Regions from separate parts of the Streptomyces sp. NBC_00328 genome, predicted to be linked through region 2. Evidence: predicted binding sites of a transcription regulator. Region 2 holds the regulator's gene; each other region holds the start of a gene.
What was found. The regulator HrcA, encoded in region 2, represses chaperone genes, less so after heat shock. The targets are predictions, from matches to a motif close to TTNGCACTCNGNNNNNCNGAGTGCNAA.
Positions count from the first base shown of each region.

Region 1 (10,273 bases), 1.0 Mb from region 2:
GGCGGACCTGAAGCGGGCCCTGGACCTGCTCGACGAGACGGTGGCGACGGCCAAGCCGACCACCCGCTGCTCCGAGCACCCGAGCGGCCCGGTGGACGAGAGCGCCCCGGACCGCTGTCTGCTCTGCGAGACCCGCCGCCGCACCGCCCGCCGCACCGAGGTGAACGACGCGTACACACACGGCCGGGCACCCTCCCCGGACGAGCTGCCCGACCGCACGATGACGCGCTACGGAGTCCGCGCCGACCGCCCCCAGCCCCAGCAGCGCTGGCTCCCGGAGGTCTGGAGCGGCCAGGAGTGGCACCTGTGCGGTACCCCCCGGCGCGACCGCCAGGAGGCCGAGCACTACCTCGCCGCCGAGCGCCGGGCCCCCCGCCCCGGCATGGCCTACCGCCTCGTCCACGAGTTCACGGACTACGAGGTGCTCCGCATCTGGGGCACCCCGGTCAAGGTCGACATCGAGCCGATGGGCAACCTTTAGGCAGGCCGCAGAACCTTCCGACAGGCGGGGCCCGACGGCGGGCCCCCTCCCCGGCTCCCGGGTCAGGGCAGCCGCCCCTCCGCGTTGATCCGCCGCACCCGCGCCCGCAGCACCTCCCCCGGCGGCGCCTCCGCCAGGGCCTCGGGCGGACAGTCCCACTCGATCCCCCCGCCGGGCGGCCGCAGTTGTACGAGGCCGCCCTCGCGCCCCATCACCTGCCCGAGCCGCCCGTCCCGCGCGTCGACGGCGTACTCCGCGCTCACGCCCCGCCACCGCCCTCGCCGGTGCCGCACGCGCGCAGTACGGCGGTCAGCTTCTGGGCGGTGCCCACGTTGCAGCGGCCGAGCGCGACCAGGGCGAAGGGCTCGTCGCTCGCGCCGGTCACCGGATCGACCCGCAGCGACGGCAGCACCACACCGACCCCGGTCAGGGCCGCCCGCAGCTCCTCCACGATCTCCTCCGTCGGGCGTACCCGCTTGCTCGACGTCATCTCCATCGCACCGCACCCTCCACGCTGAGTGTTCGCATTCACCACCCAGCGTGGCCATAACACCTCTAACCTGGCCAGAGTCGGCGCTCCAACAACCCCACCTGTGTGACAGGGAGTCGCGATGCCCGGCCCCAAGGACCTCGACCCGTCCTCCTCACCGCGCGCCATGATCGGCGCAGAGTTGCGGCACGCCCGCGAGAACGCCGGCCTGAGCCAGGCCGAACTGGGCGAACCACTCTTCGTCAGCGGTTCCTTCGTCGGTCAACTGGAGTCGGGGACAAGGCGGTTGCAGCTCGAATACGCCGTCCAGATAGACGAGATCCTGGGGACGAACGGGTTCTTCACCCGCAACTGCGCAGCCCTCGCCAAGTCGAGATACCCGGACCACTTCGCGGAGGCGGCGGAGGCAGAAGCGATCGCTACGGCGATCAGGCACTACCTCCCGCTGCTCATCCCCGGTTTGCTGCAGACCCCGGCGTACGCCGCAGACCTGTTCCGCACCTATCGGCCGACAGTCCCCGACACCGAGATCGAGGAGTTGGTGGCGACCCGCATGGAACGCGCCCGCCTTCTTGACGATCCAACAACCCCGTTGTTGTGGGTGGTCCTGGACGAGGCCGCTCTCCGCCGACCGGTCGGCGGAGCCGCAACGATGGCAGAGGCTCTTCGCCATTTGGCGGACCTGGCGCACCGCCGCCGGATCATCATGCAGGTGCTGACGTTCGACGCCGGTACACATGCCGCGATGGGCGGCTCGTTGAAGCTCATGGAGTTCATGGACGCGCCCCCGCTGTGCTTCGTCGAGGGAGTGGACATGGGGAAACTGGTGGACGACCCGGCCACGGTGGCCCGGCACAGCCTTACCTTCAACCTCATTCAGGCGGCGGCACTCGCACCTCAGGCTTCCCTGTCCCTGGTCGAGTCCGTGGCGCATGATTACGAGCATGGAGAACAACGCCCATGAGTACGAACTGAGTTCGGTCACCTGGCACAGGTCCAACTACAGCGACGCCAGCGGCGGCAACTGCCTGGAGGTCGCTAGCTGGCGCAAGTCGACGTACAGCGCCGGTGACGGCGGCGACTGCCTCGAAGTCGCCGACGGGCACGCCACTCTCGTCCCCGTGCGGGACTCCAAGAATCCGCTCGGGCCCGTGATCGCCTTCGGTGCCGCCGCGTGGGGCGCCTTCGTGGGCCACCTCGGAGCCACCGGCTGACCGGCGCGAAGCGCGAAAAAAGGGGCGGCGCCCGCGGTACAGCGGGCGCCGCCCCTCCAGGTCAGGTCAGCTCAGGTCAGCTGAGGGAACCCAGCGCCGCCGCGTCGTACGGGGCCAGGTCCTCGAAGCGGCCGGCCAGGACCTTCGCCGCCCACTCGGGGTCCTGGAGCAGCGCGCGGCCGACGGCGACGAGGTCGAACTCGTCGCGCTCCATGCGGTCGAGGAGGTCGTCGATGCCCTTGACCGGGGAGCCCTCGCCCGCGAAGGCCTTGATGAAGTCGCCGTCCAGGCCGACCGAGCCGACGGTGATGGTGGGCTTGCCCGTCAGCTTCTTCGTCCAGCCGGCGAGGTTGAGGTCGGAACCGTCGAACTCGGGCACCCAGTAGCGGCGGGTGGAGGCGTGGAAGGAGTCCACTCCGGCGGCGGCGAGCGGGGCGAGGATCGCCTCCAGCTCCTCCGGGGTCTCGGCGATCCGGGCGTCGTAGGCCTGCTGCTTCCACTGCGAGTAGCGGAAGATGACGGGGAACTCGGGCGAGACCGCGGCGCGCACCGCGGCGACGATCTCCGCCGAGAACTTCGTACGGGCCACCGGGTCGCCGCCGTACGCGTCCTCGCGCCGGTTGGTGCCCGCCCAGTGGAACTGGTCGAGCAGGTAGCCGTGGGCGCCGTGCAGCTCGACACCGTCGAAGCCGATGCGCTCGGCGTCCGCGGCGGCCTTGGCGAACGCCTCGATGACGTCGTCGAGGTCCTGCTGGGTCATGCTCTTGCCGGTGACCTCGGCGCCCTCCTTGTAGAGGCCGGAGGGGCCGACGGGCGGGGCGTCCGCGAAGGGCGGCTCGCCCGCCTTGCGGACCATGCCGATGTGCCAGAGCTGCGGGACGATCGTGCCGCCCGCCGCGTGCACGGCGTCGGCGACCTTCGCCCATCCGGCGAGCTGGTCCTCGCCGTGGAAGCGCGGCACCGCGTCGCTCTGTCCGGCCGAGTCGTGGCCGACGTAGGTGCCCTCGGTGACGATCAGGCCGACGCCCGCGGCGGCGCGGCGGGAGTAGTAGCCGACGACGTCCTCCCCCGGCACACCGCCCGGCGAGAACATCCGGGTCATCGGGGCCATGGCGATCCGGTTCGGGACGGTCAGGCCGTTGATCGAGACGGGACGGGACAGGATCTCGGCTGCGCGGGTCGCGGCGTCAGTGGTCACGTGGGGGCTCCTCGAAGAGGTGGTCGGTATGACGTCGAGCGGTCTGCGAAGCAGGAGATTCCGTGCGGTATGTGCACATGCATCAACTGCTCGTCAGCGTCAACCTCCGCACCGGGCGGGACATTCCGCCGTACCCGCGCCCGCCCCTGTGATCCGGGACACGCCGGGGGCGGGGCGCGGCCCCGGAAGCCGTCCGGGAGCGGGCCGGGAAACGCCCGAGGGCGGCACCCCCCTTGCGGGAAGGTGCCGCCCTCGGAACGTCAGGACGGTTGATCGACCGGGGTCGATCAGAAGTCCATGTCACCGCCCGGCATGCCGCCCGGAGCGCCGCCGGCGGCGGCCTTCTCCGGCTTGTCGGCGATGACGGCCTCGGTGGTCAGGAACAGCGCGGCGATGGAGGCGGCGTTCTGCAGAGCGGAACGGGTCACCTTCGCCGGGTCGATGATGCCTTCGGCGATCATGTCGACGTACTCACCGGTCGCGGCGTTCAGGCCGTGGCCGACGGGCAGGTTGCGCACCTTCTCGACGATGACGCCACCCTCGAGACCACCGTTGACGGCGATCTGCTTGAGCGGGGCCTCCAGGGCGAGACGCACGGCGTTGGCGCCGGTCGCCTCGTCACCCGTGAGCTCGAGCTTCTCGAAGACCGAGGAAGCCTGGAGCAGGGCCACGCCACCACCGGCGACGATGCCCTCCTCGACGGCCGCCTTCGCGTTGCGAACGGCGTCCTCGATGCGGTGCTTGCGCTCCTTGAGCTCGACCTCGGTGGCGGCACCGGCCTTGATGACGGCCACGCCGCCGGCCAGCTTCGCCAGACGCTCCTGGAGCTTCTCGCGGTCGTAGTCCGAGTCCGAGTTCTCGATCTCGGCACGGATCTGGTTCACACGGCCGGCGACCTGGTCGGCGGAGCCGGACCCGTCGACGATCGTGGTCTCGTCCTTGGTGATGACGACCTTGCGGGCGCGGCCCAGCAGGTCCAGACCCGCGTTCTCCAGCTTGAGGCCGACCTCCTCGGAGATGACCTCGCCGCCCGTGAGGATGGCGATGTCGCCGAGCATGGCCTTGCGGCGGTCACCGAAGCCCGGAGCCTTGACGGCGACGGACTTGAAGGTGCCACGGATCTTGTTGACGACCAGGGTCGACAGGGCCTCGCCCTCGACGTCCTCGGCGATGATCAGCAGCGGCTTGCCGCCCTGCATGACCTTCTCCAGGAGCGGGAGCAGGTCCTTCACGTTCGCGATCTTGGAGTTCGCGATCAGGATGTACGGGTCGTCGAGGACGGCCTCCATACGCTCCATGTCGGTGGCGAAGTACGCCGAGATGTAGCCCTTGTCGAAGCGCATACCCTCGGTGAGCTCCAGCTCCAGACCGAAGGTCTGGGACTCCTCGACGGTGATGACGCCTTCCTTGCCGACCTTGTCCATCGCCTCGGCGATGAGCTCGCCGATCTGGGTGTCGGCGGCGGAGATGGAGGCCGTCGAAGCGATCTGCTCCTTGGTCTCGACATCCTTCGCCTGCTCCAGCAGGGCACCGGAGACGGCCTCGACGGCCTTCTCGATACCGCGCTTGAGGGCCATCGGGTTGGCGCCGGCGGCGACGTTGCGCAGACCCTCGCGCACGAGCGCCTGGGCCAGCACGGTCGCCGTGGTCGTACCGTCGCCGGCGACGTCGTCCGTCTTCTTGGCGACTTCCTTGACCAGCTCGGCGCCGATCTTCTCGTACGGGTCCTCGAGCTCGATCTCCTTGGCGATGGAAACACCATCGTTGGTGATCGTGGGGGCGCCCCACTTCTTCTCGAGGACGACGTTACGGCCCTTGGGGCCGAGGGTGACCTTGACGGCGTCAGCGAGCTGGTTCATCCCGCGCTCGAGACCGCGCCGTGCCTCCTCGTTGAACGCGATGATCTTGGCCATGTGAAGTGGTCCTCCCGGACGGGGTGGATTGCTCCGGATCGTGCCCGCGCCCGCGACGGACGGCCTGCAAGCCTTGTGGTTCCTTGCCCCACAGGCCTGCGGGCCTCGCTGACCCGATCCAAGTTCTGTCACTCTCACTGGGAGAGTGCTAACGCCAATGATTAGCACTCGACCACTGCGAGTGCAAGCGCCTCTCACGAAAACGGGGCCGATGGGCGACCTCCGCACGCGCCCTGGAGGGCGGCCCCCGCGCTTGTCCCGCACGGGCGCGCTCGCGGGCGCGCGCGGGACAAGCGGAGGACGGCCCAAGACGGCCGGGGACGCACGAGGGGCCCGCATCCCCTGCGGGATGCGGGCCCCTCGTGTGTGAGTGCGTCGGTGGTCGTTCGCGCCCGATCAGACGGCGAGTTTGACCATGTCCGCCTGTGGACCCTTCTGGCCCTGCGAGATTTCGAACTCCACTCGCTGACCCTCTTCAAGGGTGCGGTAGCCGTCCATCTGAATCGCGCTGTAGTGCACGAAGACGTCCGCACCACCGTCGACCGCGATGAAGCCGTACCCCTTCTCCGCGTTGAACCACTTGACGGTGCCCTGAGCCATGCCTAACTCCCCTATTACTGGCCCTTGCACAGATCCACACTTCGCGGATCCGGGTCAGACCTCACCCCCCAACGGTTGGGGGTGTGCGCCGGAACGCGTCGACCGCGGCTGAATGTATCTGTCCAACTGCCCTCTGCAACAGGTCAATCGGACGAGAATTCTGGGCATGGCCGATCAATGATATGCGGAGAATGCGCAAGGATTCAGGGCAAGTCGGGCCCCGCAAATGCCATAAAATGCCCAAAAAGGTGAGCTACTTTGGCTACTTCTTGTCGCCCGCCGAACGGTCACTCATATGCGTCCGGCATGAAACCAACATCAAAATCGGAGCGACTTCCCCAACTCTAGCGCGTTCAACCCAACAGAATTGCCCCCTCCGTTTGTCTTACGGAGGGGGCAATTATGTGAACGCGCTGTGTCCGGCATTACCGAGGGTAACGATCAGCCTCCGGCGACGGCCGGAATGATCGAAACGCCGACACCGTCCGGAGTCGCCGTCTCCAGTCCCTGCTCGAAGCGGACGTCGTCGTCGTTGACGTACACGTTGACGAAGCGGCGCAGCTTGCCCTGGTCGTCCAGGACGCGCGCGGCGATGCCCGTGTGGTTCTTCTCCAGGTCGCTGATGACCTCGGCGAGGGTCGTGCCCTCGGCCGTCACCTCGGCGGCGCCACCGGTGTAGGTGCGCAGGATGGTGGGGATGCGGACGTTGACGCTCATGATGCGAGGCCAGCCTCTCGGAAGGAGTCGAGGTTCGGGCGGATGGTCGCGGTCAGCCCGGTGTCCGAGGCCACCGCGTCCAGAGTCTTGAGGCCGTCGCCGGTGTTCAGCACGACCGTGGTGAGGGTCGGGTCGAGGAGACCGTTCTCGATCAGCTTGCGGGTGACGCCGACGGTCACACCGCCCGCCGTCTCGGCGAAGATGCCCTCGGTGCGCGCGAGCAGCTTGATCGCGTCGACGATCTGCTCGTCGTTCACGTCCTCCACTGCGCCGCCGGTGCGCCGCGCGATGTCGAGCACGTACGGTCCGTCCGCCGGGTTGCCGATGGCGAGCGACTTGGCGATGGTGTCCGGCTTCTGCGGCCGTACGACGTCGTGGCCGGCCTTGTAGGCGACGGAGACCGGTGAGCAGCCCTCGGCCTGGGCGCCGAAGATCTTGTAGGGCCTGTCCTCGACGAGCCCGAGCTTGATCAGCTCCTGGAGTCCCTTGTCGATCTTCGTGAGCTGGGAGCCGGAGGCGATCGGCACGACGAGCTGGTCGGGGAGCTTCCAGCCGAGCTGCTCGCAGATCTCGTACGCCAGGGTCTTGGAGCCCTCGGCGTAGTAGGGCCGCAGGTTGACGTTGACGAAGCCCCAGCCCTCGCCGGCCGGGTCGCCGATCAGCTCGGAGCAGAAGCGGTTCACGGCGTCGTAGTTGCCCTCGATGCCGACGAGTTCGCCGCCGTAGACCGCGGCCATGACGACCTTGCCCTGCTCCAGGTCGTGCGGGATGAACACGCAGGAACGGAAGCCGGCGCGGGCAGCCGCGGCGCCCACGGCGCCGGCGAGGTTGCCCGTGGAGGAGCAGGAGAGGGTGGTGAAGCCGAAGACGCGGGCCGCTTCGATGGCCTGGGCGACGACGCGGTCCTTGAAGGAGTGCGTCGGGTTGCCGGAGTCGTCCTTGACGAAGAGCTTTCCGGCGTCGACACCGAGCTCACGGGCCAGGTTGTCGGCCTGCACGAGCTTGGTCCAGCCGGGGTTGATGTTGGGCTTGTCCGCCACGTCCGCGGGGACGGGCAGCAGCGGCGCGTAGCGCCAGATGTTCGCGGGTCCCGCTTCGATGCGCTTGCGGAGTTCTTCGGTTTCGTAGGCCGAGAAGTCGTAGGCGATCTCCAGCGGGCCGAAACACTCCTCGCAGGCGAAGACCGGACCGAGCGGGACGCGGTGGCCGCATTCGCGGCAGGAGAGCGCCGCGGCGGGGCCGAGGTCAACCGCTTCGGCGGAGTTCGTGGTACTTGCAACTGTCTGCGCAGCCATGGAGGCGAGGCCCTTTCCTCATCTTCCTCACGACGCACTTCGCCGTGAGACGGATTTGGCACCTTCCCGAGCCGGGAGCCTCGCGACGCGATCGACATCGATCGGTACGAGACCGGCTGGAGGGTTGCCGGGGCTTCATCGGGCCGTATCCCTCTGCCCCTCTGGATGAGCGGTATTTGATTGTTGAACTGTTGAACGCGATACGTACCGACGATCCAGGACATGCGATGGTCATCCGCGTTGTTCAAGACTGTAACCGAAGGCCAGGACAGTTGAGATAGTCGTCCGAACCGCGAGACGACGGCAATCGATCTGCCGCTGGCCGCAGCGGGCACGCCGATGAGAGCGTGTGATCAGACAGTGAGGAGCCGCAGACCGTGCTGAAAGACGTCGAAAGCTGGCTGAGCACACGCTCCTGGTCCGTGACCGACCGCCCGCTCCACAAGATCCTGGCCGCGAAACGCATCACGGGATCGACGGTCAGCGTCGTGCTGCCCGCGCTCAACGAGGAGGAGACGGTCGGCGAGATCGTCGCGATCATCCGCCACGACCTGATGCAGCAGGTGCCCCTCGTCGACGAGATCGTCGTCGTCGACTCCGGCTCGACCGACCGCACCTCCGCGGTCGCCGCCGCCGCGGGCGCGAGGGTCGTGCACCGCGACGACATCCTCCCGCGCATTCCCGCGGTGCCCGGCAAGGGCGAGGTGCTGTGGCGGTCGCTCCTCGTCACGAGCGGGGACATCGTCTGTTTCATCGACGCGGACCTCAAGGAGTTCTCCTCCGACTTCGTCTCCGGGATCGTGGGCCCGCTGCTCACCGATCCCGGCGTCGACCTGGTCAAGGCCATGTACGACCGCCCGCTGGGCGGCGCCTCGGGACAGGGCGGCCGGGTCACCGAGCTGATGGCCCGCCCCCTGCTGAACATGCACTGGCCGCAGCTCGCGGGCTTCGTCCAGCCGCTCGGCGGCGAGTACGCGGCCCGCCGATCGCTGCTCGAACAGCTCCCCTTCCCCGTCGGCTACGGCGTCGAACTCGGCATGCTGGTCGACGCCCTGCACCTGGTGGGCCTGGACGCCCTCGCCCAGGTCGACGTGGGGGTGCGCAAGCACCGCCACCAGGACGGCCAGGCACTCGGCCGCATGGCCGCCGCGATCTACCGCACCGCCCAGCTCCGGCTGGCCCGCGGTCACCTGATCCGCCCCGCCCTCACCCAGTTCGAGCGTGGCCGGGACGGTTTCCAGCCGCGCACGTACTCGGTGGACACCGAGGAAAGGCCGCCGATGAGCGAAATCTCCGAGTACCAGCGGCGCAGGGCCGCGTAGACCGGCCCTGACGGCCGCGATCACATACGGCCGAAGGGGCGCGTTTGAGCGTTTCGACACGGGGCTAGGTTTCGAGGCATGGCTTCAACGCATGGTGCCCACAGGATTCTGGTCGCCTCCAACCGCGGCCCGGTCACCTACGAGGTACGGGAGGACGGCTCGCTGCACGCCAAACGCGGCGGCGGCGGCCTCGTCTCGGGACTCTCGGCGATCGGGCCGGACGCGGGCGCCCTGTGGGTGTGCTCGGCCCTCGGCGACGGTGACCGGGAGGCGGTCCGGCGCGGGGTCGGCGAGGACGGCGTACGGATGCTGGCCATCGACGCCGAGGTCCACGCCGACGCGTACAACGGCATCGCCAACTCCGTGCTGTGGTTCGTCCACCACATGCTCTACCAGACCCCGCTGGAGCCGGTCTTCGACGCGGAGTTCCGGCGCCAGTGGGAGTCGTACCGCACCTACAACCGCGCCTTCGCCGAGGCGCTGGCGGAGGAGGCCGCGGACGGCGCCTCCGTGCTGGTCCAGGACTACCACCTGTGCCTGGTGCCCGGGATGCTCCGCGAACTGCGCCCCGACCTGCGCATCGGCCATTTCTCCCACACCCCGTGGGCGCCCGAGGACTACTTCCGGATGCTCCCCGACGACATCCGCGCGGAACTGCTGGACGGCATGCTCGGCGCGGACCGCGTGGCGTTCCTGACCCGGCGGTGGGCGACGGCCTTCACGCGGTGCGTGGAGACGGCCGCCCCGGAGCGGTACCGGGTGGCCTCGTCCCCGGTCGACCGGCCGGAGATCGAGCACCTCGACGGCTCCCCGCCCGGTCTGACCCTCGTCGGTGTGCACGGCCTCGGCGCGGACGCCGAGTTCCTGCGCGAGCGCTCGCACCGGGCGGACGTCGGGGAACGGATGGCCGCGCTGCGCGAGGAGATCGGGGCCGGCCGCAGGACGATCGTGCGCGTCGACCGGACCGAGCTGTCCAAGAACATCGTGCGGGGCCTGCTGGCGTACCGGCAGCTTCTCGACGACCACCCCGAGTGGCGCGAGCG
Region 1 is NZ_CP108013.1:4,688,903-4,699,175, forward strand. It holds gene OG485_RS20430 (hypothetical protein) at 1-481, shown strand, start outside; gene OG485_RS20435 (hypothetical protein) at 544-744, opposite strand; gene OG485_RS20440 (hypothetical protein) at 741-977, opposite strand; gene OG485_RS20445 (helix-turn-helix domain-containing protein) at 1,093-1,935, shown strand; gene OG485_RS20450 (DUF397 domain-containing protein) at 1,916-2,185, shown strand; gene OG485_RS20455 (NADH:flavin oxidoreductase) at 2,262-3,383, opposite strand; gene groL (chaperonin GroEL) at 3,671-5,296, opposite strand; gene OG485_RS20465 (cold-shock protein) at 5,693-5,896, opposite strand; gene OG485_RS20470 (MoaD/ThiS family protein) at 6,338-6,613, opposite strand; gene thrC (threonine synthase) at 6,610-7,908, opposite strand; SAM riboswitch class I at 7,924-8,080, opposite strand; gene OG485_RS20480 (glucosyl-3-phosphoglycerate synthase) at 8,286-9,230, shown strand; gene OG485_RS20485 (alpha,alpha-trehalose-phosphate synthase (UDP-forming)) at 9,309-10,273, shown strand, end outside.
Region 1: the regulator HrcA is predicted to act here: its motif matches at 5,422-5,448, upstream of groL (chaperonin GroEL).

Region 2 (10,273 bases):
TGCTTGATCTCCTGGTACATGCCGTCGGCGGTCTTGTACCCCGCCGCGAGGAAGCCGAGCCCGCCGGCCTCGGACACGGCGGCCGCGAGCTGCGGGACGGAGACTCCGCCCGCCATGGGGGCCTGCACGATCGGGTGAGGGAAGAGATCGGTCAGCGCGGAGGACATGACGGCATGTTGTCACGTCCGCCGGACAAGTCAGAAACCGGTCGCCGGTCCGAATAGTGCCTCCGACATGGAGGGCACGGGGCGTGTCCCGCCCCGTGCCCCGCCCCGTGCCCCGCTTGGGTCAGCGGCCGTTGAACGCGTCCTTCAGCCGGGAGAAGAGGCCCTGCTGACCGGGCTGGAACTGACCGGTGGGCCGCTCCTCGCCGCGCAGTATGGCGAGCTCGCGCAGCACCCGCTCCTGCTCCGCGTCGAGCTTGGTCGGCGTGGTGACCTCGACGTGCACGATGAGGTCGCCGCGGCCGCCGCCGCGCAGGTGGGTGACACCCCGGCCGTGCAGCGGGATCGACTGGCCGGACTGCGTGCCCGGACGGATGTCGACCTCCTCCATGCCGTCGAGGGTCTCCAGCGGCACCTTGGTGCCGAGGGCCGCCGCGGTCATCGGGAGGGTGACCGTGCAGTGCAGGTCGTCGCCGCGCCGCTGGAAGGTCGAGTGCGGCAGCTCGTGGATCTCGACGTACAGGTCGCCGGCGGGGCCGCCGCCGGGGCCGACCTCGCCCTCGCCCGCGAGCTGGATCCGCGTGCCGTTGTCCACACCGGCCGGGATCTTGACCGTGAGGGTGCGACGGGACCGGACCCGGCCGTCGCCCGCGCAGTCGTGGCACGGGGTCGGGACCACGGTGCCGAAGCCCTGGCACTGCGGACACGGCCGTGAGGTCATGACCTGGCCGAGGAACGACCGCGTCACCTGGGACACCTCGCCGCGGCCGCGGCACATGTCACAGGTCTGCGCGGAGGTCCCGGGCGCCGCGCCTTCGCCGTTGCAGGTGGCGCAGACGACGGCCGTGTCGACCTGGATGTCCTTCGTGGTGCCGAAGGCCGCCTCGTCGAGCTCGATCTCCAGCCGGATCATGGCGTCCTGGCCCCGGCGGGTGCGCGAGCGCGGTCCGCGCTGCGACGCCGTGCCGAAGAACGCGTCCATGATGTCCGAGAAGTTCCCGAAGCCGCCCGCGCCGAAGCCGGCGGCACCCGCGCCGCCCTGCTGGGACAGCGGGTCACCGCCGAGGTCGTAGACCTGCTTCTTCTGCGGGTCCGACAACACCTCGTACGCGGCGTTGATCTCTTTGAACCGCTCCTGCGTCTTCGGATCGGGATTGACGTCCGGATGCAGCTCGCGAGCGAGCCTCCGGAACGCCTTCTTGATCTCGTCCTGGGACGCGTCGCGGCGCACGCCGAGTACGGCGTAGTAGTCCGTGGCCACTTACGACTCCGCCAGGATCTGTCCGACGTACCGTGCCACCGCTCGTACCGCTCCCATCGTTCCCGGGTAATCCATGCGGGTCGGGCCGACCACGCCGAGTTTGGCTACTGCCTCAACGCCCGAACCGTAGCCGACGGAGACCACGGACGTGGAGTTGAGTCCCTCGTACGCGTTCTCGTGCCCGATTCGCACGGTCATGCTCGAATCCCCGGCCTCTCCAAGCAACTTGAGGAGCACGACCTGCTCCTCCAGCGCTTCGAGCACCGGCCGGATGGTGAGAGGGAAGTCATGTCCGAATCGCGTCAGATTGGCGGTACCGCCGATCATCAGCCGCTCCTCGGTCTCCTCGACGAGCGTCTCCAGCAGTGTGGAGAGCACCGTCGAGACCGTACCCCGGTCTTCCGCCTCGAAGGCGTCCGGGAGGTCCTGGACGAGCTGCGGGACGTCCGCGAAGGGGCGTCCCGCGACCCGGCTGTTGAGCCGGGCGCGCAGGTCCGCCAGCGACGTCTCACCGAACGGCGCCGGACAGTTGATCATGCGCTGTTCGACCCGGCCGGTGTCCGTGATCAGCACGAGCATCACCCGTGCGGGAGCCATGGACAGCAGCTCCACATGGCGCACGGTCGAGCGGGTCAGCGAGGGGTACTGCACGACGGCGACCTGCCGGGTGAGCTGCGCGAGCAGCCGCACGGTCCGGCCGACGACGTCGTCCAGGTCGACGGCACCGTCCAGGAAGTTCTGGATGGCGCGGCGCTCGGGCGCGGTCATCGGCTTGACGCCGGCGAGCTTGTCGACGAAGAGGCGGTAGCCCTTGTCCGTGGGGATGCGCCCGGCACTGGTGTGCGGCTGGGCGATGTACCCCTCGTCCTCCAGGACCGCCATGTCGTTGCGGACGGTCGCGGGCGAGACGCCCAGCCGGTGCCGCTCGGTGAGCGCCTTGGAGCCGACCGGCTCCTCGGTGCCCACGTAGTCCTGGACGATGGCGCGCAGCACCTCGAGCCTGCGTTCGCTGAGCATCGCGCACACCTCCAGGAGTCGACTCGGTGGCCTTCGTGGCCTTCGTGGCTTTCGTCTGGCACTCAGCGCACGCGAGTGCCAACGTTCCCCAGCTCAGTGTACGGCGGTGAGGCACGCGCCGGGCAAGGGCGGGCCTGCGATGTCGTGCACGGCACCTGGTCACCGTTAGCGTCGCCGCATGAGGCTGACTTGGGAAGGGCTCGGGTGGGAAAGGCTGGCGCCCCGGGTGGGGCGACGGCGGCTTCCGGGCTGGGACTGCACGGCCGGGCTCGTCGTCGGCGAGGGGGCGGCGCTGATGATCGACGCCGGGTCGAGCCTCGCGGAGGGCGCCGCGCTGTGCGCCGATGCGCGGGCCCTCACCGGCGGGCGTGTGACTCATATCGCGCTCACCCACCCACATTTCGACCACGTGTTCGGTGCCGCGGCGTTCGCGGGCGCCCGGATCCTCGTCGCGGACGGTTCGTCCGAGGCGTACGGGAACGGCCGCGACGAGCTGTGCGCGGACGCGGTGCGCAACGGTCTCGACCCGAGGGCGGCCGAGGAGGCGGCCGACACTCTCGTACGCCCCCGCGGCTTCGTCCGGAGCGGCTGGGACCTGGATCTCGGCGGCGGCGTCGAGGTCCGGCTGGTGCGGACGGGCGAGGGCCACACCGCCCACGACCTCGTGGCCGTCGTGCCCGGCGACCCGGCGGTGGTGTTCTGCGGCGACCTGGTCGAGGAGTCGGGCGAGCCTCAGGCGGGCCCCGACGCGGTACCGTCGCGCTGGCCCGCGGCTCTCGACCGGCTGCTCGCACTGGGCGGCGAGGACGCGCTGTACGTCCCCGGGCACGGGGCGGTCGTGGACGCCGCGTTCGTACGGACCCAACGGGACACCTTGGCGGCACGCTTCGGCACGCCGGGTTCCGGCACGGCGGATTCCGGCTGAGCGCGTCCGGTACGGCGGATTCCGGCGTGTCGTGGTGAGCGGCGCCGGGTTTCTCCTATCGTCATCCGAATGCGCCAGTACTCTCCGGACCTGACCCCGCCGTGGAAGAAGCCCCGGTCCGTGCCCGAGGTCCCGGCGGACCCGGGTCTGGTCGTCGAGGAGCCCGGCACCGGCTTCTGCGGTGCGGTGATCCGCTGCGAGGCGGGCACGGTGACCCTGGAGGACCGCTTCGGCAAGCACCGGGTGTTCCCGCTGGAACCGCGCGGCTTCCTCCTGGAGGGCAAGGCGGTGACCCTGGTCCGCCCGGCGGCCGCGGCTCCCGTACGCCCCAGCCGTACGGCCTCCGGCTCGGTGGCGGTACCCGGCGCCCGCGCCCGGGTCGCGCGCGCCGGGCGCATCTACGTCGAGGGCCGCCACGACGCCGAACTGGTCGAGCGGGTCTGGGGCGACGATCTGCGTGTCGAGGGCGTCGTCGTGGAGTACCTGGAGGGCGTCGACGACCTCCCGGCGGTCGTCGACGCGTTCGCCCCGGGCCCGGACGCCCGGCTCGGCGTCCTCGTGGACCACCTGGTCCCGGGTTCGAAGGAGTCCCGGATCGCCGAGGCGGTCACGAGCGAGCACGCCCTGGTGCTCGGCCACCCGTACATCGACGTCTGGGAGGCCGTGAAGCCGTCCTCCGTGGGCATTCCGGGCTGGCCCCGGGTCCCGCGCGGCCAGGACTGGAAGACGGGCGTGTGCCGGGCCCTGGGCTGGCCGGAGAACACCGGCGCGGCCTGGCAGCACATCCTGTCCCGGGTCCACTCCTACAGGGACCTGGAACCGGCGCTCCTGGGCCGCGTGGAGGAACTGATCGACTTCGTCACCGCGCCGGAGTGACCGGCCGGCGGCCGGTTTCGTCCGTCGGAAATCATGGCCGAGAACCGCACGGGAACAGGTGTTCAGTCCACCAGATCCCGGACGACGGCGTCCGCGAGGAGGCGGCCGCGCAGGGTGAGGACGGCGCGGCCGGCGTCGTACGGACCGGCTTCGAGGAGTCCGTCGGACAGAGCGCGACGGGAGGCGGCGAGGCCGTCGGGGCGGAGCAGGGAGAGCGGGCAGCCCTCGCGCAGCCGCAGTTCGAGGAGGATCCGCTCGACCCGGCGGTCCTCGTCGGAGAGGAGTTCACGCCCCGCGCCCGGCGAGCGGCCCGAGGCCAGCGCGGCCGCGTACGCCCCCGGATGTTTCACGTTCCACCAGCGAACGCCGCCGACGTGGCTGTGCGCGCCGGGGCCCGCTCCCCACCAGTCGGCGCCGCGCCAGTACAGCTCGTTGTGCAGACAGCGGCTGTCCGACGAGCCTGCGGTGGCCCAGTTCGACACCTCGTACCAGTCGAAGCCCGCCGCCGACATCACCTCGTCCGCGATGAGATAGCGGTCCGCGTGCACGTCGTCGTCCGTCATGGGGACCTCACCGCGGCGGATCCGGCGCGCGAGCTGGGTGCCCTCCTCGACGATGAGCGCGTACGCGGAGATGTGGTCGGGACCGGCGCCGAGGGCCGCTTCGAGCGACGCCCGCCAGTCGTCGTCCGACTCCCCCGGTGTCCCGTAGATCAGATCAAGGTTCACATGTGCGAAGCCGGCCGCGCGGGCCTCGGCGACACAGGCCTCGGGGCGGCCCGGGGTGTGCGTGCGGTCGAGCACCTTCAGGACGTGCTGCCGGGCGCTCTGCATGCCGAAGGAGATCCGGTTGAAGCCGCCGGCGCGCAGGGTCGCGAGGTACTCCGGGTCCACGGACTCGGGGTTCGCCTCCGTCGTGATCTCGGCGTCGTCCGCGAGCCCGAACTCGTCCCGGATCGCGCCCAGCATCCGTACGAGATCGTCGGCGGCCAGCAGCGTGGGCGTACCGCCTCCGACGAACACCGTGCGGACCGGGCGGGGGTCGTCGCCGAGGACCTTGCGGGCGAGGCGGATCTCGTCGGTCAGGGTGTCCGCGTAGTTGTCGCGGGAGGCGAGCACGCCCCCGCTGCCGCGCAGCTCGGTCGCCGTGTAGGTGTTGAAGTCGCAGTAGCCGCAGCGGGTCGCGCAGTACGGCACGTGGAGGTAGAACCCGAGGGGCCGATCGGCCGCCCCGTCCAGGGCGTGCGCGGGCAGCGCCCCGTCGTCGGGGACGGGCTCACCGTCGGGAAGTGCGGAAGGCATGCGTTCCATTGTCCAGCACGGCCGGGGTGGACACGTCCGGCGCGGGCGGGGGGCTTGCCGGGCGGGGGCGGGGGACACGTCCGGCGCGGGTGAGGGGCGTGCCCGCACCGGAGCGGGAGTCGGCCACCGCACACGTCTGAGGGGCGCGGGCAGGGCACTGCACACGGCCTGACGGGGTCCGGAGTCCCCGGGCCGCGGCGGGCCCGCTAGTCGGCCTGCAGCACCAGCAGGGCCATGTCGTCCTCCGGCGGGCGGCTGCCGAACGCGTGCACCAGCCCGCGGATCCGTTCCGCGATCATCTCGGCGTTCAGGCCGGTGCAGCCCGCGAGGGCGTGCGCGAGACCGTCGTCGTCGTCGAACTGACGGGACCCGTCGCGCCGCTCCGTCACGCCGTCGGTGACGCACAGGAGGCTGTCCCCGGGGTAAAGCTCGAAGGACTCGGAGGCGTACTGGGGGTCCTCGAAGACGCCGAGCAGGGTCTGCGGCCGGGCCATCTCCCGTACACCGCCGTCGGGGCTCAGCAGCAGCGGCAGCGGATGCCCCGCCGAGGCGAGGGTGCAGCGCACTCCGCCGTCGAAGGGGACCAGCTCGCCGTAGAGCATGGACAGGAAGCGCGTCTGCGGGCCGAGGTCGGTGCCGAGCCCGGGTCCGCCCGCGGCCACGAGGGCGCGGGCCGCCGCGTCCGCGGCCTCCGTCGCGTCGTCGAGGAGGAGCTGGTTGAGACGGTCGAGGACGTCCGCGACGTCGTAGCCCTCCCGCGCCAGCAGCCGCAGCCAGGGCCGCGCCAGGCCGATCACGACGGCGGCCTCGGGCCCCTTGCCCTGGACGTCACCGACCGCGAAGCACCAGCGCCCGTCGCCCGCCGGGAACACGTCGTAGAAGTCACCGCTCGGCCCGCCCTTGTCGAGCGGCTCGTAGACGAGGGCGCTGCGCACCCCGGGGATCTCGGCGACCGCGCCCGGCAGCAGCCCGCGCTGCAGGACCCGGCTGATGGTGGCCTGGCGCGCGTACTGGCGGGCCGCTCCGATGGCCAGGGCGATACGGCGGCTGAGGTCCTCGACCAGTCCGGTGACCTCGTCGGGGAAGTCGGGCGGTCCGGCCCGCCCGATGACGAGCGTGCCCAGCGGCCGACCGCCCGCGATCAGCCGGTACGCCAGTGCCGCCCCGCTCGCCCCGCGGGCGCCCAGTGCCTCGCCGGGCCAGGGCACCGGGACGGCTCGGGAGCGCACCGCGTCGGGCAGCCGGGGCGGGTCCTTCTCCAGGGCCTGGCGCAGTCCCTCGATGAGGTTCTCGCTGCCGTGCCAGACGCGGGCGAGGCGGGGACCGAGGGCCAGACCGAGGCCGCCGGCCCGGTCGGTGGCCTCGTCCTCCAGCCATACGGCGCACCAGTCGGCGAGGCGCGGGACGAGGAGCTGACCGGCCAGCGCGGCGACCAGGTCCTCGTCGAGCTGTCCGGCGAGCAGGTCGGAGGCCTCGGCGAGAAAGGAGAGGGCTCCCCGGTCGAGCCAGTCGTGGCCCGACCCGGTGCTCCGGTTCGCCCCCGGGGCGGACAGGGCGCGGTACGGCTCGGCGCCGGCCCCCGGCCCGTATCCGGGGAGCGGCCCCTCGGCGTACGCGGCCGCCCCGGCCCCGGTCGGCTCCGAGTCCTCCGCCGCGCCGGTGAGCCCGTCGGCCCCTGCGAACCCGCTCGTTCCCGCGAGCCCGTCGGCGTCCCCGAATCCCCCCGGACCGGCAGGACCGCCCGCGGCCGCGAATGCCCCGGGCCCGGAAAGGCCGTCGTCGTCCGCGAACCCGCCCGGTCCGGCGAGTCCGCTCACGTCGTCGAAGCGGCCCGGCCGGCGCGGGTCGTCGGCGTCCGCGAAGACGCCCGCACCCGGCGGAGCGCCGGCGGCCCCGTCGACCAGCAGCCTCGACCACACCGTCTTGACGCCCGGACGATAGGTGATGCCCCAGGCCTCGGAGAGCGCGGAGACCAGGCGCAGGCCCCGCCCGTACTCCGGTGTCCCGTAAGCCGGTTCGGCACCGTCCTCCCGTATGGCCCGCGAGGGATGCCGGTCGGAGACCTCGACGACCAGCGGTCCGGGCGGGCCGTCGGCCGGGCACTCCAGGCGGCACAGCAGCTCGACGTCGGTGCCCGCGTGCACGACGGCGTTGGTGACCAGCTCGCTGACCACCACGGCCGCGTCGCCGGTGAGCCGGTCGTCGATGATCTCGGTGCCGGGCAGGGCCAGTTCGGCCCAGCTCAGGAGTGTGTCGCGGAGGAATCGGCGCGCGGCCGCGGGGGCGAGCGGAGTGCCGGGCAACGATGTACGTGACACGACGTCCCGGCCGGCGGGGTGGTGCGCGAGCGCCTCCGGTGCGCATGGCGTGGACTCCCGTTGCGTCGGAATGGCCCCCACTGTGCGGCTCCCTGGGCAGTTCGGACGAAGACACCTCGGACGATGCGGCCAGGGTGACAGACTGGCGGCGCTCATAAGCGCCGAGTCACCGAAGTGGACCGGCATGAGTGAGAACAGTGGTATGGATGTGCTCGAAGACGGACAGAATCGAGCATCCGATCCGCGTCCACCGCCCGCCGCGACGACGGCGACACGGGGCGGCGACACGGCACGGCCACTTCTGCACGGCGGCTTCGGCACGGCGCCCGGGGCGGGTCATGGACCGGTCGCCGGACCGCGAGGCACCGAGAAACCACGGACCGAGTGAGGCACCGTCATCATGAGCGCCGAGACGACGACCGACGAGGGAGCGAGCATCCTCCTGGTCGACGACATGGAGGACAACCTGGTCGCGCTGGAGGCCGTCCTGCGTTCCCTCAACGAGCCGCTGGTGCGCGCGTGTTCGGGCGAGGAGGCGATGAAGGCGCTGCTGCGTCAGCGGTTCGCGGTCGTCCTGCTCGACATCCGGATGCCGGGCATGGACGGATTCGAGACGGCCGCGAACATCAAGCGGCTCGACCAGACCAAGGACGTGCCCATCATCTTCCTGACGGGCACGGACGCCGACGCGGGCTACGCCTTCCGCGGGTACGCGACGGGTGCCGCCGACTATCTGGCGAAGCCGTTCGACCCGTGGGTCCTGCGCGCCAAGGGCAGCGTCTTTCTCGACCTGCACCGCAAGAACCGTCAGCTGGAGTGTCTGCTCGCCCGCGAGCAGGACCAGTTCGACGAACTCGCCGCCCGCCTCAGGAGGATGGACACGCACCTGTCGGCTGGCGCCGCCCCGGACGTACCCGAACTCCGCGACCAGCTACGGCGGATGGACGAACTGCTGAGCAGCATGCGGCACGGGCGGGAAGACGGATAGGAGAGACCGCGCGGGACTCCGACGGGAGCGGGGACGCGCGGGAGCTCCGCCGCTCGGTCGCGGAGAGGTCCTGCGCGCCCCCGCCCCGTACGGGCGATGGCCGATGGCCCGGGCTACGCCTCGCGTGAGCCCGCGTACATCTCGTCGATCAGGTGCTTGTACGCCTTCTCGACGACCGGGCGCTTCAGCTTGAGGCTCGGGGTGATCTCGCCGTGCTCGACGTCCAGGTCGCGGGGCAGCAGACGGAACTTCTTGATGGTCTGCCAGCGCTGCAGGCCCGCGTTGAGCTCCTTCACGTAGCCCTCGACGAGGGCGACCGTGGCGGGCGCCGCGACGACGTCCGCGTACGACTTGCCCCCCAGGCCGTTGTCCTTGGCCCAGTCGAGGATGGACGGCTCGTCGAGGGAGATGAGCGCGGTGCAGAAGTTCCGGTCGGCGCCGTGCACGAGGATGTTGGAGACGTACGGGCAGACGGCCTTGAACTGGCCCTCGACCTCGGCGGGGGCGATGTACTTGCCGCCCGAGGTCTTGATGAGGTCCTTCTTGCGGTCGGTGATCTTCAGATAGCCGTCCACGGACAGCTCGCCGATGTCTCCGGTGTGGAACCAGCCGTCGGCCTCCAGGACCTCGGCGGTCTTCTCGGGCAGCCCGTGGTAGCCCTCCATGATGCCGGGGCCGCGCAGCAGGATCTCGCCGTCGTCCGCGATACGCACCTCGGTGCCGGGCACCGGCTTGCCGACCGTGCCGGTGCGGTAGGCCTCGCCCGGGTTCACGAAGGAGGCGGCGGAGGACTCGGTGAGTCCGTAGCCCTCCAGGATGTGGATGCCGGCGCCGGCGAAGAAGTAGCCGATCTCCGGCGCGAGCGCGGCGGAGCCTGAGATGCAGGCACGCAGGTTGCCGCCGAAGGCCTCGCGGATCTTGGCGTAGACGAGCGCGTCGGCGACCTTGTGCTTGGCGCCGAGCGCGAACGGCACCGAGGCCGAACCCGTGCGGCGGAAGTTGTCCTGGCTCGCCTTCGCGTACTCCCGGGAGACCTCGGCGGCCCACTGGAAGATCTTGTACTTGGCGCCGCCGCCGGCCCGCGCCTTCGCGGCGACCCCGTTGTAGACCTTCTCGAAGATGCGCGGCACGGCCGCCATGTACGTCGGCTGCACCACCGGAAGGTTCTCGATGATCTTGTCCACGCGGCCGTCGACGGCGGTGACGTGCCCGACCTCGATCTGGCCGGAGGTCAGGACCTTGCCGAAGACGTGCGCGAGCGGGAGCCACAGGTACTGGACGTCCGCCTGGCTGACCAGGCCGGTCGCGGCGATCGCCTTGGCCATGTACGACCAGTTGTCCTGCGGCAGCCGGACGCCCTTGGGGCGGCCCGTGGTGCCGGAGGTGTAGATGAGGGTCGCGAGCTGGTCGGCGGTGATCGCGC
Region 2 is NZ_CP108013.1:3,654,436-3,664,708, forward strand. It holds gene OG485_RS16035 (nitronate monooxygenase) at 1-167, opposite strand, end outside; gene dnaJ (molecular chaperone DnaJ) at 289-1,425, opposite strand; gene hrcA (heat-inducible transcriptional repressor HrcA) at 1,426-2,442, opposite strand; gene OG485_RS16050 (MBL fold metallo-hydrolase) at 2,621-3,367, shown strand; gene OG485_RS16055 (DUF3097 domain-containing protein) at 3,437-4,243, shown strand; gene hemW (radical SAM family heme chaperone HemW) at 4,306-5,544, opposite strand; gene OG485_RS16065 (SpoIIE family protein phosphatase) at 5,751-7,847, opposite strand; gene OG485_RS16070 (response regulator) at 8,263-8,850, shown strand; gene OG485_RS16075 (AMP-dependent synthetase/ligase) at 8,964-10,273, opposite strand, start outside.

Region 3 (10,273 bases), 2.3 Mb from region 2:
GCGGATGTCCATGCTAACGGGAAGCATGGCTCTCTCATTCCACGGTTGAGGGTGGGCTTCGGCTTCGTATGTTCGTACGGGATGACGGTCATTCCCGTTCAGACCCGTGCCCGGAGAAGGGCCCGGAGCCCGCTCGGGCAGCCCGGCCGGGCTGGGCGAACGCCCGTCGGCACCCCGCCCCGCCCGCGAAGCGCGGCACGGAGCCTTCCGGGCCGGCCGGATCGACGCCGCCGGAGTCCGCCACCTTTTGCCTGCAATTTGCGGAGGAAAAGGGCTCCGGCGCACCGGGCGCCGGCTGTCCGCGGTGACCGGTATCACCGGAACGTGTCCCGCCGGCAGATACGTGACGGACACGGTGGGCGCGACGGACACGGCGGGACCGCGCCACCCCGGCCACGGCGTCACCGCGGCCGGACCCGGATCCCTACTGCTCCGCCAGTGCCCGCAGCCGGCTGAGCGCACGGTGCTGGGCCACCCGGACGGCACCCGGTGACATGCCCAGCATCTGGCCGGTCTCCTCCGCCGTGAGGCCCACCGCGATACGCAGAAGGAGCAGCTCGCGCTGGTTCTCGGGGAGGTTGGCCATGAGTTTCTTCGCCCATTCGGCGTCGCTGCTGAGCAGCGCGCGCTCCTCGGGGCCGAGGGAGTCGTCGGGCCGCTCCGGCATCTCGTCGGACGGGACGACCGTGGACCCCGGATGACGCATCGCGGCACGCTGGAGGTCGGCGACCTTGTGCGCGGCGATCGCGAACACAAACGCCTCGAACGGGCGCCCGGTGTCCTTGTAGCGCGGCAGCGCGAGGAGCACCGCGACACAGACCTCCTGCGCCAGGTCCTCCACGAAGTGCCGCGCGTCCCCCGGAAGCCGGGACAGACGGGCGCGGCAGTAACGCAGCGCGAGCGGGTGTACGTGGGCGAGCAGGTCGTGCGTGGCCTGTTCGTCGCCGTCGACCGCGCGAAGGACGAGCGCACCGATCCCCGTCGTCTCGTCTTCACGCATCGGTCCATGGTGCCTCGACGTCGTCCTGTCCGTGGCACCGCGTCCATAGTTGTGCACCGAAGCGTTATGAGCAGGTGCGCCGGAACTCATCTCCTGCGCCCTCCCCTCCCGCTCGACCGACTTGTCCCCAGGGAACTCCACACCTCAAGGATGCGGCATCCGCCGGGAAACGGAGTCCGGACACCGAGGAGGCTCTCTCCGAGGCACCGGCCCCACCCGCCGTCCGGCGGGCAGGGACTACTGCCGTCGTACCCGCGAGGCGGTTCGCCCAAGGGCTGTCCCGTGGTCCCCGGCGGGCGCGCGATGACAGCGAACGCACCTCGTCGCGTCGCGGGACCGCGCGGACACGCCTCGTACGAGGACGGCCCTCTGCCGTGCGACGCGGCGCGTCGGACGGCACGCGCCGATCCACCCCGGACCACGGGCCACCCCTCAGCGAACCAGGCCCCACCGGAATCCGAGCGCGACCGCGTGCGCCCGGTCCGAGGCGCCGAGCTTCTTGAAGAGCCGCCGTGCGTGGGTCTTGACCGTGTCCTCGGAGAGGAACAGCTCACGGCCGATCTCCGCGTTGGAGCGTCCGTGGCTCATTCCTTCGAGCACCTGGATCTCCCGCGCGGTGAGCGTGGGCGCGGCGCCCATCTCCGCCGAACGCAGTCTGCGCGGCGCGAGCCGCCACGTCGGGTCGGCGAGCGCCTGGGTCACCGTGGCGCGCAGTTCCGCCCGCGAGGCGTCCTTGTGGAGATAGCCGCGGGCGCCGGCGGCGACGGCGAGCGCCACACCGTCCAGGTCCTCGGCGACGGTGAGCATGATGATGCGCGCACCGGGGTCGGCGGACAGCAGCCGCCTGACCGTCTCCACGCCGCCCAATCCGGGCATACGTACGTCCATCAGAATCAAATCCGAACGGTCGGCTCCCCAGCGGCGGAGGACTTCCTCGCCGTTGGCCGCCGTCGTCACGCGCTCGACACCGGGCACGGTCGCGACCGCGCGGCGGAGCGCCTCTCGGGCAAGCGGGGAGTCGTCGCAGACGAGGACGGATGTCATGACCGTCCTCCGCAGCTGATGCGCGTCACCTTGAGCCTCCAGGCTGTTACGAATCGTCACCTGTGCGGTCGACACTCGCAGGCGGATATGACCGCCTACCCGAGCGCTTGTTCCTTCAACCGCCTCAGCCATCTCAACGATGGTCACTCGAAAGAGTTACGGGGCAGCCGGCCGTCATCGGCACTGTACGTGAGGGCGCGGACACGGTGGAGACATGCGCGCCGACCCTCAACGTTTCATCACAACCCATGCCCCATTCAGACTGTTTTCTTCCCATTTGCTGGTGTCTGAGACTAGATTCGCAATGAGTCATATTTTCATCTCCTTAGATCGTAGATGTACGGTCGGTGGGCACAGAGCAGCCCAGAACGGCAGCAAGGGGACACGCAATGGCAGATTTCTCCCGCCTTCCCGGTCCGAACGCGGACCTCTGGGACTGGCAGCTCCTCGCGGCCTGCCGAGGGGTCGACAGCTCGCTCTTCTTCCACCCGGAGGGCGAGCGTGGTGCGGCACGGAGCGCTCGTGAGAACTCGGCCAAAGAGGTCTGCATGAGATGCCCGGTACGCGCGGAGTGCGCGGCACACGCGCTCGCGGTGCGCGAACCGTACGGCGTATGGGGCGGACTGACCGAGGACGAGCGTGAAGAGCTCATGGGACGGGCACGCAACCGACTGGTCTCGGCGGCGGCCACAGGAAACGCTTCCGCCTCGAACACCTGAAGGAACGTTTCCGCTCTGAAGGTGCGTACAAGTTGCGTACGTACAGGGCCGGAGGTACGGGGGCACGTACAGGCCTGTGCGCATGAACCGGAGGTGTGGGCGACGAGACGCGCACGGCGCATGCGGGGAACACAGGACGTGCAGGGAAACATCAGGAGGAGTCGATCCCGTCCGTGACGGCCCGGCTCCCCGGCGGGCAGACCGCTAGCGGGCCGCCGCCCGTGCCAGCCGGTCCAGCGTCGCGGCCACAGCCGGCACCTCGGCGAGGTCGGGGAGGGTGAGGGCGACGATCTCGCGGCGCACCGCGGGCTCCACCGTCACGGTCCGGGCCCCCTTCGGACGTACGGACTCGATCGCGAGTTCCGGCAGGACGGCGACGCCGAGTCCCGCGCCCACGAGCCCCACCACCGCCGGATAGTCGTCGGTGGCGAAGTCGATGCGGGGCTCGAAACCGGCACCGCGGCAGACCTCGACGAGCTGGCCGCGGCAGCGCGGGCAGCCCGCGATCCACGACTCACCGGCGAACTCGCCGATCGCGACGGACTCCGCGCGTGCGAGCGGGTGGCGCTCGGGCACCAGGCCGACAAGCCGGTCCATCAGCAGGGGCCGTACGACGAGGTCGTCCCACTCCTCGGCGCCCGGAGCGCTCTCGTAGCGGAAGGCGAGCGCGATGTCGCAGTCACCGGCCCTGAGCTTCTCGACGGACTCGGGCGGTTCGGCCTCCTCCAGGGAGACACGGGTGCCCGGGTGGGCCGCGCGCAGCGCGGCGAGGGCCGTGGGAACGAGGGTGGAACTGCCGCTGGGGAAGGAGACCAGCCGGACGCGGCCCGCCCGCAGCCCGGCGATCGCGGCGACCTCCTCCTCCGCGGCCGTGAGGCCGGCCAGGATGCTCGCCGCGTGCTTGACCAGAGCCTCACCCGCCTGGGTGAGGCGCATCTCGCGGCCCGTCCTGACGAGCAGCGGGGTGCCCACGGAGGACTCCAGGGCCTTCATCTGCTGGCTGACGGCGGGCTGGGTGCAGCCCAGCTCACGGCCTGCCGCCGAGAAGGACCCGGTGGCGGCGACGGCGCGCAGAACGCGGAGATGACGAGCCTCGATCACCCTTCGAGCATAAGCGCGTCTTGGGTGCGGCGCCGAATATCACGTCGACGCTTTGACCTGTATCACCTAGCTTGATGGCATGAAGCTTCTGTCAGTGAACCTGGGCCGGGCACGGGCCGTCCCGTACACGGACCAGCCGGAGGGCCTGACCGGCATCGACAAGCGGCCGGCCGACGGTCCGGTCCGCGTGATGGCGCCGGGGCCCAAGGGGACCGGCGGAAGCGGGCTGGCCGGGGACACCGTGTGCCACCTGCGCCATCACGGCGGTGACGACCAGGCGGTGTACGCGGTGGCGCGCGAGGACCTCGACGCCTGGGAGCGTGAGCTCGGCCGGACGCTGCCGAACGGCGGGTTCGGCGAGAACCTCACGACGCTGGGGCTCGACGTGTCCGGCGCGCTGATCGGTGAGCGCTGGCGGATGGGTTCCGGCCTCGTCCTGGAGGTCACCTGCGGGCGCATCCCGTGCCGCACCTTCCAGGAGCACCTCGGCGAGAAGGGCTGGGTCAGACGGTTCACGCACCGGGGTGCGCCGGGCGCGTACCTGCGGGTGATCGAGCCCGGCGAAATCCGCTCCGGGGACCCGGTCGAGATCGTGCACCGGCCCGGCCACGATGTCACCGTCGCCGTCCAGTTCCGCGCCTCGACGACCGAACGGAAGCTGCTGCCGAGGCTGTTGGCGGCGGGCGAGGCCCTGCACCCGGAGTCGCTTGCGGACGCGCGGGAGTACGTGGCGAAGTACGGCGGATAGGGGCGGGCCCGGGCACCGTCCGCGGCGATGTCCGTGCCGTGTTCACGGTGTGCCCGCGTAGGCGGGGCCTGGTGCGAGGTACGTACGGAGCGCGGAGGGCGGTCGGCCGCACCGGGGGCGCCCGCGGTCCGCTGCACCGGGGGCGGGGGGCGCGGCCGGTCACTACCCTTGCGCCATGACAACGGCTCTGATTACGGGATCGACCGCGGGGATCGGTGCCGCCTTCGCGCGGCGGCTCGCGGCGGACGGGCACAACCTGGTGCTGGTGGCGCGGGACACGAAGCGGCTGCGCGAGCAGGCGACCGAGCTGCACGACCGGCACGGCATCGAGGCGGAGGTGCTCACCGCGGACCTGGCGACGGACGAGGGCATCGAGGAGGTCGCCGCCCGTCTGTCCGACCGCAAGAGCCCGGTCGACCTGCTGGTCAACAACGCCGGCTTCGGCAACAAGGGTCGCTATCTGGACGTGTCGATGGCGGACGAGCTGAAGATGCTCAAGGTGCACTGCGAGGCGGTGCTCCGGCTGACGTCGGCGGCGACCGAGGCGATGCGGGAGCGCGGCCGGGGCGGCGTCGTCAACGTGGCGTCGGTCGCGGCGTTCGTGCCGCGCGGTACGTACGGGGCGTCGAAGGCGTGGGTCGTGCAGTTCACGCAGGGCGCGGCGAAGGACCTCGCGGGCAGCGGGGTGCGGCTGATGGCGCTGGCTCCGGGCTTCGTGCGCACCGAGTTCCACGAGCGGGCCGGCATGGGCACGGACAACATCCCGAACTGGATGTGGCTGGACGCCGACAAGCTGGTCGCGGCGGCCCTCGCCGATCTGGCCCGCGGAAGGACCCTGTCGGTCCCGGACCCGCGCTACAAGGTGCTCATGGGCGTGGTGAAGGTGACGCCGCGTGCGCTGCTGGGCGGGATCTCGTCGAAGACGGGGCGGAAGTACGGACCTCAGTGAAGCGAGGCCCCGGTGAAGCGGGGACCCGGTGAAACGAGGCCCCGTTGACGCGAGGCGCTGCTGAAGCGGGGACCCTGCAGAGCGGATCGAGTGGGCCGCGGGAGGCTCGGGACGGGCGCTCGCGATGATCGTGCAGTGGGTGGTGCCGCCCCTCCGGTGGGAGGATTGAGGTGATTCGACCGGAGCGAGAGCCGGAGGCGGCGCCATGACTTTCGTACAGCTGATAGACGGCAGAACCAGTCGGTTCGACGAGATGAACCAACTGATGGACACCTGGGTCGAGAAGACCAACGGCAAACGGACCGCCACCCGTGGCGTCGTCGGCAAGGACCGCTCCGACGCGAACCACTTCGTGGAGATCGTGGAGTTCCCGTCGTACGAGGAAGCGATGAAGAACTCGAAGATGCCGGAGACCGAGCAGATCTTCCAGGAGATGGTGGCGCTCTGCGACGGGATGCCGACCTTCACGGACCTGGACGTGGTGCGCGACGACCGGCTCTGAGCCTTGGGCATCCGCCGGTTCCGCAGGAGCGTCGGGGGCCGATGACCGTACGGCCGGGTGGCTCCGAACGTTCCTGACGTCAAAGACGCGTCGGCGCGCCCGCCGGACAGCACTTCGCCCCGCCGTGGGAACGGCGGGGCGAAGTGACGCGGCCCGATTCAGCACGGTGTCCCCGTCCGGGGATTCAGTGCCGGCTCCGGCCTACCGGTCTCCCGGCGTACGTCAGTGGGAGTGCCCGTGGCCGCCGTGGCCGGCGTCGCCCTCGTCCTCGGCCGGCTTCTCGACGACCAGGGTCTCGGTCGTCAGGAGCAGGGAGGCGATGGAGGCGGCGTTCTCCAGGGCGGAGCGGGTGACCTTGACCGGGTCGATGACGCCGGCCTTGACCAGGTCGCCGTACTCGCCGGTGGCGGCGTTGAAGCCCTGGCCCTTGTCGAGCTCGGCGACCTTGGAGGTGATGACGTAACCCTCGAGGCCGGAGTTCTCGGCGATCCAGCGCAGCGGCTCGACGGCGGCGCGGCGGACGACCGCGACACCCGTGGCCTCGTCGCCGGTCTTGCCGAGGTTGCCCTCGAGGACCTTGACGGCGTGGACGAGCGCGGAGCCACCACCGGAGACGATGCCCTCCTCGACCGCGGCGCGGGTCGCGGAGATGGCGTCCTCCAGACGGTGCTTCTTCTCCTTGAGCTCCACCTCGGTGGCGGCGCCGACCTTGATCACGCACACGCCGCCGGCCAGCTTCGCGAGGCGCTCCTGGAGCTTCTCGCGGTCCCAGTCGGAGTCGGTGTTCTCGATCTCGGCCTTGATCTGGTTGACGCGGCCGACGACCTCGTCGGAGCTGCCGGCACCGTCGACGATGGTGGTGTCGTCCTTGGTGACGGTCACGCGGCGGGCGCTGCCGAGCACGTCCAGGCCGACCTGGTCGATCTTGAGGCCGACCTCCTCGGCGATGACCTGACCACCGGTGAGGGTGGCGATGTCGCCGAGCATGGCCTTGCGGCGGTCACCGAAGCCGGGGGCCTTCACGGCGACGGCGTTGAACGTGCCGCGGATCTTGTTCACGACCAGGGTCGACAGGGCCTCGCCCTCGACGTCCTCGGCGATGATCAGCAGCGGCTTGGAGGCGTTCGACTGGATGACCTTCTCCAGCAGCGGCAGCAGGTCCTGGATGGAGCTGATCTTGCCCTGGTGGATGAGGATGTACGGGTCGTCGAGGACGGCCTCCATACGCTCCTGGTCGGACACCATGTACGGGGACAGGTAGCCCTTGTCGAAGGCCATGCCCTCGGTGAAGTCGAGCTCCAGACCGAAGGTGTTGGACTCCTCGACGGTGATGACACCGTCCTTGCCGACCTTGTCCATCGCCTCGGCGATGAGCTCGCCGACCTGGCTGTCCTGCGCGGAGAGCCCGGCCACGGCGGCGATGTCGGACTTGTCGTCGATCGGGCGGGCCGTCGCGAGGAGCTCCTCGGAGACGGCCTTGACCGCGGCGTCGATGCCCTTCTTCAGCAGCGCCGGGGAGGCACCCGCGGCGACGTTCTTCAGGCCCTCGCGAACGAGCGCCTGGGCCAGCACGGTGGCGGTGGTCGTACCGTCACCCGCGATGTCGTTGGTCTTGGTCGCCACCTCCTTCACCAGCTGGGCGCCGAGGTTCTCGAACGGGTCCTCGACCTCGACCTCACGGGCGATGGTCACGCCGTCGTTGGTGATGGTGGGGGCGCCGAACTTCTTGTCGATGACGACGTTGCGGCCCTTGGGGCCGATCGTCACCTTCACCGTGTCGGCAAGCTTGTTGACGCCGCGCTCAAGGGCGCGACGGGCGTCCTCGTCGAACTTCAGGATCTTCGCCATGGGAGCGGTTCAGCCCTCTCGGAAAACTTGGGAGAAACGAACGGCGCCCCCAGCGCCCGGTTCATCAAAGGTAGCGGGGGCCAGGGGCGCAGTTCACTGCAATGCTTGGTGCGGGGTTGTCCGGGAAAAGCTCCCGGACGCCCTTACCGGGTGAATTACTTCTCGATGATCGCGAGCACGTCGCGAGCCGAGAGGACGAGGTACTCCTCGCCGTTGTACTTCACCTCGGTGCCGCCGTACTTGCTGTAGAGAACGATGTCGCCGACGGCGACGTCGAGCTCGACACGCTTGCCGTCCTCGATGCGACCCGGGCCCACGGCCAGGACGACGCCCTCCTGGGGCTTCTCCTTGGCCGTGTCCGGGATGACCAGGCCGGAGGCCGTGGTCTGCTCGGCGTCGAGCGGCTGGACCACAATGCGGTCCTCAAGCGGCTTGATGGCAACCTTGGAGCTGGTGGTCGTCACGATCCGACCTCCCCCTTCGGAGATCTCACGGGGTTAACTGTCTGAGGTGGCGACCAGGTGGATCCGTCGTCGCGGGTGCCGGATCTGCCCGTCGCTATTGGCACTCTCCAGGGGGGAGTGCCAGACCTGAGACTATGACTGTGATTAGCACTCGGTCAAGCGGAGTGCCAAAGGCAGTCGGCGTGGCGTGGACCGGAACGTGCCGGACCGCACCGAATGGACGCTTCCCCGGGGCAGCTCTCCGGTCGCCCTGCCGGCCCGGGGGCAGCTCTCCGGTCGCCCACCCGGGGGGCAGCTCTCCGGTCGGCGCCTTGCTAGAGGTAGTTCTCCAGCCGCGCCAGGGTGAAGCCCTCGCGCTGGATCCGGCGGAGCAGGCGGAGCGTGGCGCCCGTGAGACCGGGTTCGGCGGGGCCGGAGAGGATGTCGCCCGGCCGGAACGGGTGCGCGTCGGCCGTCCTGCCGAGGACGATCGCGGCGACCCCGCAGTCGGCGGCGGCGCGCAGGGTGGTGTCGTCGTACCGGCCGTACGGGGGCCGCAGCAGCCGGGGCCGGACGCCGAAGCGCCGCGTGAGCTTGTCCTGCTGTCCGCAGATCTCGGCGCGCTGGCCGGCGTAGGGCAGACCGCGCAGGGTGGCGTGGTCGAGGGTGTGGTTCTGGACGCTCACGCCGACCGCGCGCAGCCGGGCGAAGCGCCCGTAGCCGGGGCCGGCGACCCGGTCCGTGAGGAACACGCTGACCGGCAGGCGCAGTTCGCGGACCATGTCGGCGAACCGCGGATCGCGCTCCGCCCCGTCGTCGTACGTCAGGAAGACCACCTTGTCGCGGGTGCGCACCTGGTTCACGACGGGCGGCAGTCCGGTGTCCGCGGTACGCGCGGTGGTCCGCGCGGGCACATCCGGCGCGGGGGCCAGCGGGGTGGCCAGACCCCAGCGGCGGTACGCCGACTCCGTCGGGTGCACCCGCTGGGCCGCCTTCTTGCCGAGCCGTTCGATGGGGTCGACGGACTGCGCGCAGCCGCTGAGCAGTACCGCCACGAGCAGCCCGGCGGCCGGCACCCGCACCCTCACAGGTAGTCCTCCGGGCGCGCGACCGCGTACCCCTGGCCGGCGCGCCGGGCCCGCCGGTCGGCACGCCGGGCCCGCGCCGGGCTCAGCCGGTCCGCACAGGCGGCGCGGGGGCGGGCGGGGCCCGCCCGGAGCGCGGCCCGCGGGGCGTGGACGGGCGCGGCGCCGCCGGCTCGGGGGACGGAGGCCGAGCCGGTCCCGGCGCGGCCGGAAGCGCGAAGGGCGAGGGCGGCCACGCCGACTCCCCAGCGCACGGCAGCCCCGTTTGCACCGGTTTTATCATTTTGTCGTACGGGTCGCATGGAGCCGGATCCTCCCAGCTCACCGCCCCCGCGGGGCCCCGACACCGCCGCCGGAAGCACACCATCCACCGACTGGCCCACAATGGCCGGGTGAACGACGTCTCCTTCGCCCCGCTCCTCACCGCCGAGGGCCGCGCCCTGCTCGACGAGGTCCGCGCCACCGAACCGGCACAGGAACTGGCCGTCGCCACCCGGCTGCGCCGCCACCACCCCGCCGAACTGGTCTCTGCGGCCCTCGGCCAGGCACGGCTGCGACAGCGGGCTGCGGCGAAATTCGGGGCCGAGGACGCCGGACGGATGTTCTTCACCCCGAACGGGGTCGAGCAGTCCACCCGGACGACCGTGGCCGCGCACCGCGCCGAACGGCTGCGCGCCCTGGGGGTCCGCTCCGTCGCCGACCTGTGCTGCGGCATCGGCGGCGACGCCATCGCGCTGGCCCGCGCCGGAATCCGCGTCCTGGCCGTCGACCGCGACCCGCTGACGGCCGCCGCCGCCCGCGCGAACGCCGACGCGCTGGGCCTCACGGACCTGA
Region 3 is NZ_CP108013.1:5,918,049-5,928,321, reverse strand. It holds gene OG485_RS26145 (sigma-70 family RNA polymerase sigma factor) at 425-1,000, opposite strand; gene OG485_RS26140 (response regulator transcription factor) at 1,433-2,044, opposite strand; gene OG485_RS26135 (WhiB family transcriptional regulator) at 2,434-2,763, shown strand; gene OG485_RS26130 (LysR family transcriptional regulator) at 2,968-3,864, opposite strand; gene OG485_RS26125 (MOSC domain-containing protein) at 3,944-4,612, shown strand; gene OG485_RS26120 (SDR family NAD(P)-dependent oxidoreductase) at 4,788-5,561, shown strand; partial or broken gene OG485_RS26115 (ester cyclase) at 5,767-6,060, shown strand; gene groL (chaperonin GroEL) at 6,286-7,911, opposite strand; gene groES (co-chaperone GroES) at 8,067-8,375, opposite strand; gene OG485_RS26100 (polysaccharide deacetylase family protein) at 8,690-9,442, opposite strand; gene OG485_RS26095 (hypothetical protein) at 9,439-9,675, opposite strand; gene OG485_RS26090 (THUMP-like domain-containing protein) at 9,832-10,273, shown strand, end outside.
Region 3: the regulator HrcA is predicted to act here: its motif matches at 8,520-8,546, upstream of groES (co-chaperone GroES).